Regions from separate parts of the Vibrio sp. TRT 17S01 genome, predicted to be linked through region 3. Evidence: predicted binding sites of a transcription regulator. Region 3 holds the regulator's gene; each other region holds the start of a gene.

Region 1 (4,218 bases), on a different contig from region 3:
ACACCAATAAATGCAATGTCTCGGCAATTTTTTGCAAGGAGATACTCAAGAGCACAAAAAATCACACCACGATTATCATAATTAATGGAAGAAACAGCTTGAGTATCCATGGCTAACACCACAGCTCGATTTTGCCAAGCGGCAAGCTTGTCGATGTCTAACTCACTAAAGCCAAATACAATGATCCCATCAACATTGCGACGTCGCAGTACCTCTAAATGCTCCGAGGTTTTCTCACGGTCAAACTGACTCTCCATGATCACCGCATCGTATCCCGCTTTATACAAGGCTTGCAGTATACTGCCAACCGCGCGGTTTTCTGATGGAGAATCCAGACGAGAAATAATCACCCCGACGACTTTCTGACTTCCGCCTCGCATCGCTTGAGCCGATTTCGAAGGCACATAGCCTGATTGCTCAATAACTTGCTCTACTTTGGCTCGAGTTTCCGGCTTTACTTTTGGATCATTGGTCAATACACGAGAGACCGTTGATTTACCAACGCCCGATAGTTTAGCAATATCCAGAATCGTGAGTTTTTTACTCATATAAGTCAGCAGTGATAGTTAATAGAAAAGAAACGGGGATCAGAAAGGCATTCATGTCGAATGCCTTTTTTGCTATTTCGCAACCCGCAGGGTTGTCCGCCAATACGTATTACGTTATTGAGTTTTACAATTCTTGTAAATCTCTCGGTCCAATTCCAAGCGAGCTTCGTACCCTTTCGTGTACAACGTCACAGGATTACCGATCTCAGCGGTGCCGTCATCAAGAATATAGCGAGTCCCCGACCCCATGATCACTTGTTTCATCTGAAACTCTTCATCGGCAACCTGCAACACCGCCGAACGTTGTTGTGGGTAATACGCCGCTGAAAACGTTTCATTTTGGTCACAATGATAATGATAGAATCGCCCTTCGCTTAAGCCCTCTTGCGAGCCAGAGCCTGCACACCCTAACGCAGCCATTAAGCTAAACATAGAAATAGCGATGAGTTTTTTCATTAAGCCCTCCTTCCACATCAAAAGGTTGCCTACTAAGTATATACACTCAAGTTAGCAAGCTACCTGTTTGACAGGAAATGAGGCTTATTTGGTAAGGTAAGCGGGTACTTCTTTAATGCTGTCTAACACAGCAGTCGCTATTGCTTCACCTTGCTCTGTCACAGGCTTTCCTGTGCGAACTAAAATTTTTGTTCCAACGCCAGCGGCATCAGCTGCCATCATGTCTTCTGCTTTATCACCAACCATGACAGAGTTAGCCATATCAATGTTCAGAAAATCACGCGCAGAGATAAACATACCAGGTTTGGGTTTGCGGCAATCACAATCTTCTTTGTACTTCCCAACACCATGCTCTGCGTGATGAGGGCAGTAATAAATACCGTCAAACTCCACCCCATTATCGACAAAATTCCAGTCCATCCATTGGGTCAAAGATAAAAAGCGATCTTCACTAAATTTACCGCGAGCAATCCCTGACTGGTTGGTGACCAATACCAGCTGATAACCCATTTGCTTCAACTGTTTCGTCGCTTCAAATACACCATCAATAAACTCAAAATCATGTTCATCATGAACATAACCATGATCGACGTTAATCACGCCATCACGATCTAAAAAGACTGCTGGTTTCGCCAAAATTTGCTTCTCTGTCTGCATTTATAGGGAAAGGCCGATTATACATGACTTGGGTGCAAGTAACATTAAGATGCGAGTAGGAGCTCACGAAGCCTTAGTACAACACCTCATCATGGATATGCATTCCGATTTGTCATATCTAATGACACTTTAATTAGCTGCAACTCTCCGTTTAGCCATCTAGACGTAAAAATATCTATTGACTTGAATCTCTGAACACCATAGCATCATCTACTAATTGAGACATTGCTCAAAATATTATTCTGTTTCCTCTGCACTCAAGTTAAACAGGTTTTTAAATGATTGAGATTAAACAAGTTAATAAGGTTTTCTATCAAGGCGATAAACAAATTAATGCCCTGAAAGACATCAACCTTCATGTTCCACAAGGCACTATTTTTGGTGTCATTGGTTCTTCTGGTGCGGGGAAAAGTACGCTCATCCGTTGCGTGAATATGCTTGAAGCGCCAACATCAGGCAATATCGTTGTTGACGATGTCGATCTGACCCAGTTGTCGAAATCTGAGCTAAGTAAAGCGCGCCGTAATATTGGTATGATTTTCCAACATTTTAATCTGCTCTCTTCTCGTACCGTATTTGACAACGTTGCCCTTCCACTCGAGCTTGCTGGCAAAGAGAAAAGCCAAATCAACGCGAAAGTTTCTGAACTACTAAAACTGGTTGGTCTTGCAGACAAACATGAAAGCTACCCTTCAAACTTGAGTGGTGGTCAGAAACAACGTGTCGCTATCGCTCGAGCATTGGCATCCGATCCTAAGGTTTTATTATGTGATGAAGCCACCAGCGCACTGGATCCAGCGACCACACAATCCATTCTTGAGTTACTGAAAGAGATCAACCGCACCCTCAACATCACGATGTTACTGATCACCCACGAAATGGATGTTGTTAAAAGCATCTGTCACGAAGTAGCGATCATCGGTGATGGTGAGCTGGTCGAAAAAGGCACTGTTGGCGAGATTTTCGCCCATCCAAAAACAGAATTAGCCCACGATTTTATTCGCTCTACACTCGACCTTTCTATTCCTGAAGACTACCAAGCACGTCTTCAGACAGCACGAGTTGAAGGTAGTTACCCATTGGTACGCCTCGAGTTTACTGGCGCTACCGTTGATGCGCCTTTGATGTCACAAATCTCACGTAAGTTCAATATTGATGTCAGTATTCTGAGCTCAGATCTGGATTACGCCGGTGGTGTTAAGTTTGGCATGATGGTCGCTGAACTCTTTGGCAACGAATCAGACGATAATGCGGCGATCCATTATCTTCGCGACCATAATGTAAAAGTGGAGGTGCTAGGTTATGTCCTTTAATACAGTTTCTGATTGGATTAGCCTGAATGGCGATCTTCTACTGGGGGCAACATGGGAAACCCTCTACATGGTTGCTGTGGCGGGTATTGTTGGTTTCGCTGTCGGTATTCCGCTAGGTGTGATCCTGCATATCACCAAAAAAGGTGGGCTACTTGAAAATACCACATTGAACAATGTGTTAGGCGCAGTGGTAAACGTTGGTCGCTCAGTGCCATTCTTAGTCCTAATGGTGGCTATTATTCCCGTAACTAAGTTACTCGTCGGGACCTTTATCGGCACAACCGCCGCAATCGTTCCTCTCACCATTGGCGCAATCCCATTTGTAGCCCGCTTAATTGAAGGGGCATTACTTGAAGTGCCGACGGGCTTAGTCGAAGCCGCTCAATCCATGGGCGCAACACCACTTCAAATTATTTCAAAAGTTCTACTACCAGAAGCACTACCAACTATTGTTAACTCAGTAACCATTACACTGGTGACTTTGGTAAGTTACTCAGCCATGGCTGGAACGGTAGGCGGTGGTGGCTTAGGTGACGTTGCCATCCGTTATGGCTTCCACCGTTACGATGTGGTCATTATGGCTGTGACGGTCGTCATGCTTATCGTATTGGTACAAATTATTCAAATGATTGGCGATGCTGTTGTTCGCCGCGTTGATCACAGATAACAACACAAGATTTTATAAGGAGATAGTCGATGAAATTTAATTTAAAAGGTCTTTTGGCAATTGCAGCAGCCGCTTCAGCGTTGGTACTTTCAGGTTGTGGTGAGAAAGCCGTAGATAACAGCAAAATCAAAGTTGGCGTCATGGCTGGTGCAGAAGCACAAGTGGCAGAAGTAGCAGCAAAAGTTGCAAAAGAAACTTATGGCTTGGATGTAGAACTGGTTACGTTTACTGATTACGTCACACCAAACGCTGCGCTTGATGATGGCTCTATCGACATCAATGCATTCCAGCACAAACCATACCTAGATCAACAAGTGGCCGATCGCGGTTATAAGCTGACTATCGCTGGTAATACTTTTGTGTACCCAATTGCTGGTTACTCAAAGCAAGTAAAATCGGTAGATGAAATCAAAGATGGCGACCGTATCGCTGTACCAAACGATCCAACTAACCTTGGCCGTTCATTGCTATTACTTGAGCAACAAGGCTTGCTAAAACTACGTGAAGGTGTTGGCCTGCTAGCAACAGTGCGTGACATCGTAGAAAACCCGAAAAACATCACAATCGTTGAACTCGA
Region 2 (4,218 bases), on a different contig from region 3:
ATGTGGACGCTGTGACGATCGATGCCCTCACTACATCTCATTTAGCAACATCATTAATAAGATGACCGCCATTGTAGAGGAGGCACTCTAATGTGCGATTGTGAAAACAAAATGCTGCCACAAAGTTACCCGATCATCCACATAGAAAAACACACCGAGCTGGAATGGAACTATCGTGTTGCGTGCGATTTTCCAGTGCATTACGGCCAGTTTGTTGAGCTAGGTTTATCACTCGTGGGCGAAGCACCTATTTCTGTCTCTGATTACGGCTTAGGTTACGTCGATTTGCTGGTCCGTAACGTTGGAAAAGTCACAGGTGAATTGTTCAAATTAAACGCCAGTGATCGCGTAATGATGCGTGGCGCAATGGGTAATGGTTATCCGATGGAAGCTTATCAAAACAAACACCTCATTATCGTTGCAGGAGGCACTGGTGTTGCTCCCGTAAAAGGACTTATCAGTTACTTTCACAACAATTCTAATGACGTGAAGAAAATGTCACTGATTCTCGGATTCAAAAACGAAGATGCCGTGCTCTACAAAAATGATTTGCTGAATTGGTCTTACTCCAACCACGTCATTGTTACGTTGGACGACGGAGGGAGTGACTATTTTTACGAAAGTGGTTTAGTCACGGAACATATCGATAAGCTCGATTTGACCGATAAAGAAAACATCTGCGTTATCGTTGTTGGCCCTCCAATTATGATCAAGTTCGTAGTGCAAGATTTTGTTACCAAAGGCATACAAGAGCAACAAATATGGGTCGACTACGAACGCCGTATGGCTTGTGCCGTAGGTAAATGTGGTCATTGCAGAATTGGCGACAAATACGTGTGCTTAGATGGTCCGGTTTTTCGTTACGACCATGCTAGAACCATGATTGATTAGGAGGAAGCAAAGATGACACTGGACGTAGATATTATTAAGATGCGCGCCGATGGTGACTATCGCCTATCAAAGGTTCGAGGCGAATGTATGATTAGCGTACGTATTCCCGGCGGTATCATGCCTGCTTATTTATTGGGAACAGCACAAGCAATAGCAGAAAAATGGGGTAACGGCATTATTCACCTCACCACACGACAAAAACTGGCGATGCCGGGTATTCGTTATGAAGATATTCCTGAAGTCAACAAAGCACTCGCTCCCTTCATCAAAGACATTACCGTCGATACGTGTGGCATTGATGTAGAAGATATCCAAGCAGGCTATCAATCCTTAGGTGGACGTAATATTGTTGCGTGTCAAGGCAGTCGGATCTGCCAAAAAGCCAACACCGATACCACAGGGTTGGCACAGCGCATGGAACATCATGTTTACCCAAGTAAGTACCACCTCAAGATAGTCATGGCTGGCTGCCCAAACGACTGTGCTAAAGCCAATATGGCTGATTTTGGCATCTTGGGTATTGCCAAAATTAATTTCGAAAGCAATCGTTGTATTGGTTGTGGCGCCTGCGTCAAAGCTTGCGCGCACCACGCGGTGGATTGCCTATCGCTCAAAGATGGTAAAGCAGTGAAAGAAGAGAGTAAATGCATTGGCTGCGGCGAATGTGTGCTTGCTTGCCCTACCCTAGCTTGGCATCGAGACCCAAAACAACTTTATATGGTCAAACTGGGTGGTCGAACTTCAAAGAAAACCCCGCGTGTTGGAAAAATATTTCTAAACTGGGTAACGGAAGAGGTTCTACATCCTGTTATCGACAACCTGTTCGAGTTTGAAAAGGAAATGTTGGACGGTAAGCCTGTTTATCTTCACATGGGGCACTTAATTGATAAAGGCGGCTACTTACGCTTTAAAGAACGGGTCCTAGATGGTGTAAGCCTAAACCCAGAAGCGAAAGTTGCTGAGCGTATGTATTGGGCTGAGGACGAATACGTGGCGAATATGTACGTAAAATAAAATTCGGATAGTTAGGGGCGTAAGCCCCAACTGAGCACACTACCAACGACGCCAAACGATCTGACGCTTAAATCATTTGCTCTATCGTTTGCGAACGCGTCATGCCCTTGCTATTTGAACTCGCTGGCCAATGTTGCCAGCGTCTACGCATTTTATCTATCGTACATTGAGGTACACCATGTACGTTAGGGTAGCTTCCTGTACATTCCACAACCTTTAATTTGATACCCAACTGTCGGGACAAGTGGATGTAAGACTCCATCTCCCACAGCCGAACAAACGTATTCGAAACAACGACGCTCTGCCCTTGATGTAGAGCCTTTTCCGTCATCGTTAAACACCAAGCATGAGCTTGCGGTAAACAGTTCGCATCAAACCGATATGTACCTTGCTCATCCACAAAGTACATATCCGCTTCAAAATGCTGTGCATCCAGCGTTCGTGCCAGCGTGCTCTTCCCCGAGCCTGGTAGACCACGGATAAGTGTTAGAGTCTGCGCCATAAAAAATAGTCGCTAAGAATAAAGAACGGATATTACCTTAAAATCGAAAAAATATGCTATCGACATCTCACTCTGATTGAGTTAAGTTCGGATGTATAGACGTCCATAAAGCTTAGGGAGAAAGCTGTGCCTATTAAGATCCCCGATCAATTACCTGCTTCTGATGTATTACGAGAGGAAAATATTTTCGTAATGCCCGAATCTCGTGCCTCTACACAGGAAATTCGACCGCTTAAGGTTTTGATCTTAAATCTTATGCCGAAGAAAATTGAAACGGAAACGCAATTCTTACGTCTACTTTCTAATAGTCCGCTGCAAGTCGATATTGAATTACTGCGGATTGATAACCGTCCGAGTAAAAACACACCAACAGAACATTTGGACAACTTCTATCGCCAATTTGAAATGGTAAAAGGACGTAATTTCGATGGTCTCATTATTACAGGAGCACCATTGGGTTTAGTGCAGTTTGAGGATGTGATTTATTGGGACCACCTTAAAACCATCATGAACTGGGCCAAAGACCATGTAACTTCAACCCTTTACGTATGTTGGGCCGCTCAGGCGGGATTAAAGTTATTGTACGACTTGCCTAAACGTACTCGTAAAGAAAAATTGTCCGGCGTATACCATCATGAAATCCATCACCCTTACCATCCCATCTTACGTGGATTTGATGATACGTTTTTAGCACCTCATTCGCGCTATGCTGATTTTTCTCATGAGTATTTAGAAGAACATACAGATCTCGATATTCTTGCAACTTCAGACGTAGCTGGCGTATATCTCGCCTCAACAAAAGACAAGCGTAATGTCTTTGTGACGGGTCACCCCGAATACGATTCCCACACGCTGCACAATGAGTACATTCGTGATTTAGGTGAAGGGATGGAACCGGCAATTCCGGTCAACTACTACCCAAACAACAACCCGGACAACAAACCAAATGCAAGTTGGCGTAGTCATGGTCATTTGTTATTTGCGAATTGGCTCAACTACTGTGTTTACCAGCAAACACCTTACGATCTCGATCATTTCAGTGAAGCAAATTTCACTAAAGATGACTAATTCCTAAACCTTCTTTTAATTCAGCAATCCTCATTACAACTTGAGGATTGCTGAATTTATTTCTAACAGCCTTCAAGCACTCTAGCGATAAATGGATTTAGTAGACTGTCGAACGATAAGCTCAATAGGTGGAAGTTTGGCATTATGCTGCGCGCCGCTCAGTAGGTTAAGAATGGATTCAGCACAAACACGGCCAACTTCTTCTACAGGCTGGCGCATTGTAGTCAGTGCGGGGGTGAAATAACAGGAAACAGGAAGGTCATCAAACCCAATCACAGAAATATCTTCAGGAACGCGATACCCATGATCATGAAGTGCTTTGATTGCACCGTAAGCCGTTTGATCATTGGCTGCAAAAATTGCACTGAAATGCTTTTTAGAATCAATCAGGTTTTTTGTTAACTCATAGCCACACTCACTGCTGAAATCACCCTGCTTAATGAGTTGGGGTTGAACCTTAATTCCCGCTTCTTGTAACGCTTTTTTGTAGCCGACAAATCTCGCAACCGCATCCGGCTGGTTCAATAATCCTTTAATATGAGCAATATTAAGATGCCCTTGCTGGAGTAAATGTAACGTTGCCATATAACCACCAAGCACGTTATCTACGTTGATGCAGCGGACTTGTTCAGCTATGACATTATAACCAACGGCAACTACAGGAATTTTCATCGCGTAATCTAGGATCTGCTTTTCAGTTAGACTGCCCGTCACAATGATGACGCCATCGACATTGCTTTTCT
Region 3 (4,218 bases):
TTCGGTGCTCTATCAAGCAAGAAATAATTTCTGCTTTATAGCTAAAATTGAAAAGGACGCTACGGCGTCCTTTTTTGATCCCTATATCACTCATTTCTTTCTCACTTTCCCCTCGCCCATCATCCAATCGCAATAAATCTGGTCTAATCTGTAGAGAGTCTGCGCATTTTGCTGATATGAGTCGCATTCTTACCTTTGCAGCTTGACTGGCTTCTACTAGAATGAACTCCCTTGTTAATCATAAAGTCAAACGAGTACCCACATCTATGTCCGATGACAACCACCAAGAACTGAGCCCAGAAGAACAATTCCGCCAACAGGCTCTGGATTACCATGCTTACCCAACCGCGGGTAAGATTGCCGTTGAACTGACCAAGCCTGCTGAAACAGCGAATGATCTGGCATTGGCGTACAGCCCAGGCGTTGCTGAGCCAGTGCGTGAAATCGCACAAAATGCAGATAACGTCTATAAGTACACGGCGAAAGGTAACATGGTAGCAGTGATCTCAAATGGTACTGCGATTCTTGGTCTCGGCAACCTTGGACCACTGGCATCAAAACCAGTGATGGAAGGCAAATCGCTATTATTTAAGCGCTTTGCAGGTCTAGACTCGATTGACATTGAAGTTAAGCACCGCACTATCGATGAGTTCGTCGATACCGTCGCTAACATTGCAGACACGTTTGGTGGCATTAACCTCGAAGACATCAAAGCACCAGATTGTTTTGAAATTGAAAAGCGTTTGATTGAACGCTGCGATGTCCCTGTTTTCCATGACGACCAGCACGGTACAGCGATCGTTACGGCAGCAGGTATGCTTAATGCAATTGAGCTTCAGGGTAAAAAGCTTGAAGAAGCAACGATCGTCTGTTTAGGTGCTGGTGCGGCAGCCGTGGCATGTATGGAGCTACTGATAAAATGTGGTGCAATGCGTGAAAAAATCTACATGCTTGACCGTAAAGGTGTTATCCACACTCGCCGCGATGACTTGAACGAATACAAGCAACTATTTGCGAACAACACAGACAAACGCACACTGGAAGATGTCATTGAAGGTGCCGATCTGTTCTTAGGCGTATCTGGTCCAAATCTGCTTCCAGCCGAAGCTTTGAAGCTGATGGCAGACAAACCAGTCGTCTTCGCCTGCTCAAACCCAGATCCAGAGATCAAACCAGAACTGGCACACGAAGTACGTGATGACTTGATTATGGGAACAGGCCGCTCAGACTATCCAAACCAAGTGAATAATGTATTGTGCTTCCCATTCATCTTCCGCGGTGCATTGGATGTTCGTGCCAGTGAAATTAATGATGAAATGAAACTCGCTGCAGTTGATGCGATCCGTGAGCTAGCGAAAGAAGCCGTTCCTGCTGATGTACTCAAAGCTGCTGGGGTTGATAAACTGGAATTTGGTCCGGGTTACATCATTCCAAAACCAATGGACCCACGCTTACTGCCACGTGTGGCTAAAGCCGTCGCACAAGCCGCGGTTGATTCAGGTGTGGCTCGAATTGAGATGCCAGAAAACTACATGGCATGAATTATCTCAATAAAAAACCGCTGATAGTCTCAGCGGTTTTTTATTGTTCTTATCGATAGACAAGACATCGGCTTCCAGCGAAAAACGGTGCGTATTGTTAGTTATTCTTCATCGAACGCTTCAAACTCAATGCCCATCTCGGTCATCAGTTTCTTCACTTCTGCCGGAATATCGTCTGGACGATCTTTACGTAAATCTTCATCCGTTGGCAGTGGCTGACCCGTGTAGGCATGTAAAAACGCTTCACATAACAACTCGCTGTTTGTCGCGTGGCGCAAATTATTGATCTGACGGCGAGTACGCTCATCAGTTAGCACCTTCAGCACTTTCAAAGGAATAGAAACAGTAATTTTTTTCACCTGTTCACTTTTCTTACCATGCTCCGCGTATGGGCTTATATATTCCCCATTCCAATCAGCCATTGCGCACCTTCATTATCATCAGTTATATAAAAATCACAAACCGAGATTTTAGCGGGATCTAAGGCTATAAGCAAAGACATATAGACGTCTAGAAGTGTTGACGTCTTCATTTTTGAGAAGTAAAGTTGTGAGATAAGGATTAAGAATACGTGATTTGCTGTTAACAGGTATAACCAAATTCAGCAAAGTTGCAATGTATTACTGTTTAAAAATCACCACAGTTCGAAAGGAAACATCTATGAGCACCCGCAAACCAGCCACTATCGCGGTACGTACTGGTATCGAGTCCGACACTCAACATCATGCCGTTGTGCCACCTATTTACCTCTCGACAAATTATGGATTTCCCGCCTTTGGTGAAGTGCCGACATACGATTACACCCGCTCGGGTAACCCCAATCGTGGCCTGTTAGAAACCGCTTTGTTTGAGCTGGAGTCAGGTAAAGGCGCCGTGGTAACCAATTGTGGAACCTCTGCCTTAAACTTGTGGGTCTCCGCCTTTCTTGGCCCTGACGATCTGATCGTCGCGCCTCACGACTGCTACGGTGGCACATACCGCCTGTTCAATACACGCTCACAAAAAGGTGACTTTAAGGTCTTGTTTGTTGATCAATCAGATGAACAAGCATTCGAAGCTGCTATCGCTCTTAAGCCTAAATTGATTTTACTTGAAACGCCTTCTAACCCTTTGGTGCGCGTTGTCGATATCGCGAAAGTATGCGAGCAAGCCAAACAAGTTGGCGCATTGGTTGCGGTCGATAATACCTTTTTGACTCCTGTATTCCAAAAGCCCCTCGAGCTAGGTGCTGATTTTGTTATTCATTCAACAACCAAGTACATCAATGGTCATTCCGATGTCATTGGTGGCGTGGTGATCACTAAAACCGAAGAACACGCAGAAGAGCTGGCTTGGTGGGGAAACTGCATTGGCGCCACCGGAACACCGTTTGATAGCTATATGACTCTGCGCGGTATACGCACATTAGGCGCACGTATGCGCGTTCACGAAGAAAGCTCTCGTGATATTCTTAATTACCTACAACAACAGGAACTCGTTGGCACCATCTACCACCCTAGCCTGCCAAATCATCCTGGCCACGAGATTGCAAAGAAACAGCAATCTGGTTTTGGCTCAATGTTAAGTTTCGAATTTGCAGGCAGCTTTGAGCAACTAACATTCTTTGTTAGCGAGCTGGAGCTCTTCTCTCTTGCAGAATCTTTAGGTGGCGTAGAAAGTTTGATTTGTCATCCAGCGTCCATGACACACCGCGCAATGGGTGAAGAGGCACTGGCCGAAGCGGGGGTTTCTCAACAATTGCTGCGCTTATCCGTTGGCCTAGAAGATGCGCAGGATCTAATCGATGATCTCCAACAAGCCTTTGCAAAAGCGAAGGAGTACCAGTAATGAGCCAGCCTCGTCAATTGCATAAATTTGGTGGTAGTAGCTTAGCAAACCCTGCATGCTACCGCCGAGTTGCTAATATCTTAAAAGAGTATTCGGACAGCGAAGATTTGATTGTGGTCTCGGCGGCTGGCAAAACCACCAATCGATTGATTGCATTTCTCGAAGCGCTCAATAAAGATGGCCGCTTAGCACATGAAGCGCTACAAGAGCTGCGCCATTTTCAGAGTGAATTGATTGAGTCGCTGATCACAACCAATACCCGTACTGAATTACTGTCACTATTGCATGATGAGTTCAGCACTTTAGGCGAGCTTACTGCACCATTGAGTGCAGCAGAGCAAGCCAATGTGCTTGGACATGGCGAAGTCTGGTCATCGCGCCTACTGGCAGCCCTATTAACTCAGAACGAGCTGCCCGCCGTCGCACAAGATGCACGCGCTTTTCTCAGAGCTGAGCCCGGTACACAGCCTGAGGTTGACCGCGGTGCTTCATACCCATTGTTGAAAGAAACCCTCGCCCAACATGTCCAACATCGCGTCGTGATCACCGGATTTATGGCACAAAGCGAGCGTGGTGATACCGTCTTGCTCGGCCGGAATGGCTCTGATTACTCCGCCACTGTTATTGGTGCATTGGCTGATGCAAGCAAGGTAACCATTTGGAGTGATGTGGCTGGGGTTTATAGCGCGGATCCACGATTAGTCAGCGATGCTTGTTTACTTCCTTTACTGCGCCTTGATGAAGCCAGCGAATTGGCTCGTCTTGCCGCCCCAGTGCTCCATAGCCGAACTTTACAGCCTGTTGCTCAAAGTACTATGGATTGTCACTTACGCTGCAGCTATGAGCCGGA
Region 4 (4,218 bases), on a different contig from region 3:
CTAATGGCTAATTCACTAAGTTTTGTTATTATCCGCGTCCAGACTTTATCATTGAACGCGACAACTTATGATCCCACAACTGCTTACGCTTTTGCCACCGATGTTATTAGGGGCTCAACTACTTTTGACCTTAATTTTAGTGAAAGGAGAGATTTGCCCGGGGCAGAGAGGGCGAATTCACAAGGTGCTTCCTGCATTGGCGATTTTATGGTTAGCCGTCGCTTCCGTGAAAATTCAATCTTTTCTAATTGTGTTTGCGTTAGCGTACTTCTACTCGCAAGTTCAAACCAAGAAAACCAGAGAACAAGGGCCGTTGTGGGTGATGTATCTAGCAAATGGATTAGCATTAGCGTATGTCGGCATTTTGGTTGCTGAGCAGCTAAGCCTTGCTTCTTCTATCTATTTATTCCTTCTTGTTCCGCTTCTTGGAGCCTCATTTGCCCATTTGCTGCTGATCATCGCCAAAACAAGGCTTCAAGCATTCCATCGTATTTTGCCTGTTGTTGGAGTGGTGAGTTCGATGTTGGTTTGCGTGACGATTTTACTAAAAGCTTACGGCTTTGACGCTCAGCAACTGACACAAGTCACGCCTTTGCTCCTTATTGGTTTAGCCCTAATGATTTCAGCGGTTGTTGTGTGGTGCTGGCATATATTCACGCACAAAACCGCTCATAAACTGCAGTTATTTGTCGCGATGGCTATGATGTTATCTGCCTCGGTATTCAATTTTGGCTTGTTTGCGCTCTAAGTAGCATTTCTTTAGACAGGCATCACTACTTTTTTCTGCCACTAACGCTAAGCTCTAAAGTAGGTTCGTGGGCGTGCAGAGGAGCAGTGCTATGGATTTAAGTAATGTTGGTAATTTGGACAGCATCATTTTGCTGGGTATTGTGAATGAGAAGCTCAGATTAGAGTGCGATAGCTTCGAAGAGTTGGTTTCCATGTATGAAATGGATGTCGAAACGGTTGTGGGCAAACTGGATATACTTGGCTATCAATATGACCCGCTCACGAATCAATTTAAATCATACGAAAGATAGCCAAATTCAATTTACGCCATCTTGATCCCTTCAAGGTGGCTTTTACATTGCTGGCGAGCGGTATTAAAGAAAGCTTGAAGGTAACGTTTCTCTTTCTCAGAATGACGGGTTGCCGCAAATAATCGTCGCCAAAGCCCATCACCAAGCGGAATGCTGGTAATTAAACCTTGTCTTGAAAACTCACTGATTGCCCAATTGGGTAATGCTGCCACCCCCAACCCTGCTGACACCATTTGAACCAACATCAATGTGTTATCGGCTTGTTTCCACTTTGCGGGCTCCACACTCGCTGGAGATAAAAAGTGCTTAACAACATCAAGTCGCTGCTTTTGTACTGGGTAGCACAGCATGGTTTCATTGGCTAAATCGTCTGGAACGATGCGTTCTTTGTCTGCCAATGGGTGAGTGGTCGCTGTGATTAAACGCATTTCAAAATCGAAGAGTGGTTCGTAGTGCACTTCAGAGCGTGGTTGAATGTCAGAGGTGATCACAAGATCCAGTTCACCACTCACTAAAGCAGGTAAAGGTTCAAAGCCAAAACCTGATGAAAAATCCAACGTTACACTTGGCCAAGCGACTTGATATTCTTTCAGTGCAGGCATAAGCCATTGAAAGCAAGAATGGCACTCAATCGCCATGTGAAGGCGGCCATTAACGTCCTCTTTGAGGCTTGCTATTTCATTCTCTGCTTTGGCTAATCTAGGTAAGATCTCATCTGCCAGTCTGAGTAAGATCTCGCCTTCAGAAGTGAAGCGAACAGGCCGGGTTTTTCTTAAAAATAATGGGTTACCAATTCTAGCCTCAAGATCCTTTAGCTGATGAGACAGAGCTGACTGCGTTAAGTGCAATGCTGTGGCAGTTGCCGTGAGCGATCCTGTGTCACGCAGTGAAGTCAGGGTCCTTAAGTGTTTCAGCTCAATCATGAGTTCCTCTCATTATGAATTCACCTTTATGAATTCTGTTAACAATACTCGGATTAAATAGAGCTGTAAACATCTAGATGGCCAAATCTATGGTGCTTAATATGAACAGTTTTATAACGTTACTCATTATTATGAATTTTTCTAATAAACAAGTTGAATAATTGGAGATTGTTCAAGTGCGTGATTAGCGAGATATTTTAGCCATCCAGACATCTTAATTGTCTGACCAAACATGAAAGAATTAACGAATCAGAAGGAATAGGGACATGGCTATAACAACACACATTCTTGGTTATCCACGTGTTGGTGAAAAACGTGAATTGAAGTTTGCACTAGAAAAGTACTGGCGAGGAGAAATTGATCAAGCAGAGCTAAAAGCTGTTGGTTCAACATTACGTAATAAGAACTGGCAAACTCAAACTGACGCTGGACTGAGTTTTGTGACTGCAGGTGATTTTGCTTGGTATGATCATGTACTTACGACCACGTTGTTACTGGGCCATGTGCCAAAGCGCCATCGTAACGGATTCCCTGATCTAGATACTCTATTTAAAGTGGGACGTGGGCAATCTCAAGCAAACTGCGGTTGTAATGGTAGTGCTGCATCCGATATGACCAAGTGGTTTAACACTAACTACCACTACATTGTGCCTGAGTTTAGCAAAGACGATTCGTTTGAAGTGAGCTGGCCACAGCTTTTTGAAGAAGTGAATGAAGCCACCAAAGCGGGACATAAGGTTAAGCCTGTTCTTCTGGGACCAATCAGTTACCTATATCTTGGTAAAGAAGTAGAAGAAGGATTTGATCGTCTAACGCTACTGCCACGCCTGCTATCTGCTTACCAAGCGATTTTTGCCAAACTTGCCAAACAGGGCGTGGAATGGGTGCAGATTGACGAACCTATTCTATCACTGGAGTTAGAGAAGCCTTGGCAAGATTCATTTAAACTGGCGTATCAAGTACTGCGTAGCGATATAAAAGTACTGTTGACCACTTACTTCGACTCAGTATCAGACACGTTAGACAAAATCGTCGAACTGGATGTGGATGGTCTACATATCGACTTGTCCGCAGCTCCGTCTCAACTTGATGATGTTGTAGAGAAGCTACCTCAAGGCTGGGTATTGTCTGCAGGTGTGGTAAATGGGCGAAACGTATGGCGCGCAGATTTGAGTGCTCAACTTGAGCGTCTTCAACCGCTTAAAGATAAGTTAGGGGACAATTTATGGGTAGCAAGCTCTTGCTCATTACTGCATAGCCCGGTGGATCTTGACCTAGAGCCAGCACTTTCAGAAAACGTAAGAAGTTGGTTTGCATTTGCAAAACAAAAAGTCACTGAAGTTGCGTTGTTAGGCAAAGCTTTAGAAGGCGATCAAGACGCTGTTTTGGCCTGTGATACTTACAGTGCACCGATCCAAGCGCGTAAGACGTCAACAGATGTCAATAAACCACAAGTTCAACACCGATTGAGTCAACTGACTAAAGCCCTAACAGAGCGTACAGCACCTTACGCGGAACGTGCTGCTCATCAGAGTGAAGTGTTGGGGTTACCTTTGTTTCCGACGACCACAATTGGCTCTTTTCCTCAAACCAGTGAAATACGTGTACAGCGCAGCGCATACCGCACGGGACAGCTATCTGAGGCGGAATATGAAACAGCCCTAAAAGGGCACATTGCCGATGCGGTAAAGCGACAAGAAGCACTCGATCTTGACGTACTTGTTCATGGCGAAGCTGAGCGTAACGATATGGTGGAATATTTTGCTGAAAATCTGGCAGGATTCCAAACCACCAAATTTGGTTGGGTTCAGAGCTATGGCTCACGATGCGTGAAGCCTGCAATTGTCGTGGCTGACATTGAACGTGAAAAACCAATTACAGTGGGGTGGTCTACTTATGCTCAGTCTCTTACCTCAAAGCAAATGAAAGGTATGCTTACTGGTCCTGTTACGATTTTATGCTGGACGTTCCCACGTGAAGATATTAGCCGTAAGGAGATTGCAGACCAACTAGCGCTCGCATTGAGAGACGAGGTGTCTGATTTGCAAGATGCAGGGATCAACATCATTCAGATTGATGAACCTGCCATTCGAGAAGGATTGCCATTGAAAAAGCGTGATCACAAAGCATATCTAGAGTGGGCAGTTGATGCGTTTAAAGTATCAGCAGCGAGTGCGAAACCAGAAACGCAGATCCACACTCACATGTGTTACTCCGAGTTCAATGAGATCATCGATTCTGTTGCGGCGTTGGAT

What was found. The regulator MetJ, encoded in region 3, represses methionine synthesis genes. The targets are predictions, from matches to a motif close to TTAGACNTNTANANGTCTAA.
Region 1: a site for MetJ is predicted at 1,813-1,832, ahead of metN (methionine ABC transporter ATP-binding protein MetN). Genes of this name have one in related genera too.
Region 2: a site for MetJ is predicted at 2,495-2,514, ahead of metA (homoserine O-acetyltransferase MetA). Genes of this name have one in related genera too.
Region 4: a site for MetJ is predicted at 2,161-2,180, ahead of metE (5-methyltetrahydropteroyltriglutamate--homocysteine S-methyltransferase). Genes of this name have one in related genera too.

What each region holds. Positions count from the first base shown of each region.
Region 1 is NZ_JBNJOG010000013.1:3,959-8,176, forward strand. It holds gene treR (trehalose operon repressor TreR) at 1-548, opposite strand, end outside; gene ACQEXS_RS17330 (MliC family protein) at 663-1,004, opposite strand; gene gmhB (D-glycero-beta-D-manno-heptose 1,7-bisphosphate 7-phosphatase) at 1,089-1,661, opposite strand; gene metN (methionine ABC transporter ATP-binding protein MetN) at 1,940-2,974, shown strand; gene ACQEXS_RS17345 (methionine ABC transporter permease) at 2,964-3,641, shown strand; gene metQ (methionine ABC transporter substrate-binding lipoprotein MetQ) at 3,671-4,218, shown strand, end outside.
Region 2 is NZ_JBNJOG010000001.1:651,527-655,744, reverse strand. It holds gene asrA (anaerobic sulfite reductase subunit AsrA) at 1-91, shown strand, start outside; gene asrB (anaerobic sulfite reductase subunit AsrB) at 91-891, shown strand; gene asrC (sulfite reductase subunit C) at 904-1,905, shown strand; gene ACQEXS_RS02995 (ATP-binding protein) at 1,973-2,407, opposite strand; gene metA (homoserine O-acetyltransferase MetA) at 2,534-3,475, shown strand; gene ACQEXS_RS02985 (LacI family DNA-binding transcriptional regulator) at 3,557-4,218, opposite strand, start outside.
Region 3 is NZ_JBNJOG010000007.1:142,112-146,329, reverse strand. It holds gene rpmE (50S ribosomal protein L31) at 1-27, shown strand, start outside; gene ACQEXS_RS12970 (malic enzyme-like NAD(P)-binding protein) at 267-1,541, shown strand; gene metJ (met regulon transcriptional regulator MetJ) at 1,643-1,963, opposite strand; gene ACQEXS_RS12960 (O-succinylhomoserine (thiol)-lyase) at 2,202-3,368, shown strand; gene ACQEXS_RS12955 (bifunctional aspartate kinase/homoserine dehydrogenase II) at 3,368-4,218, shown strand, end outside.
Region 4 is NZ_JBNJOG010000006.1:89,081-93,298, reverse strand. It holds gene ACQEXS_RS11330 (EAL domain-containing protein) at 1-11, shown strand, start outside; gene ACQEXS_RS11325 (hypothetical protein) at 68-748, shown strand; gene ACQEXS_RS11320 (DUF4250 domain-containing protein) at 840-1,040, shown strand; gene metR (HTH-type transcriptional regulator MetR) at 1,052-1,963, opposite strand; gene metE (5-methyltetrahydropteroyltriglutamate--homocysteine S-methyltransferase) at 2,230-4,218, shown strand, end outside.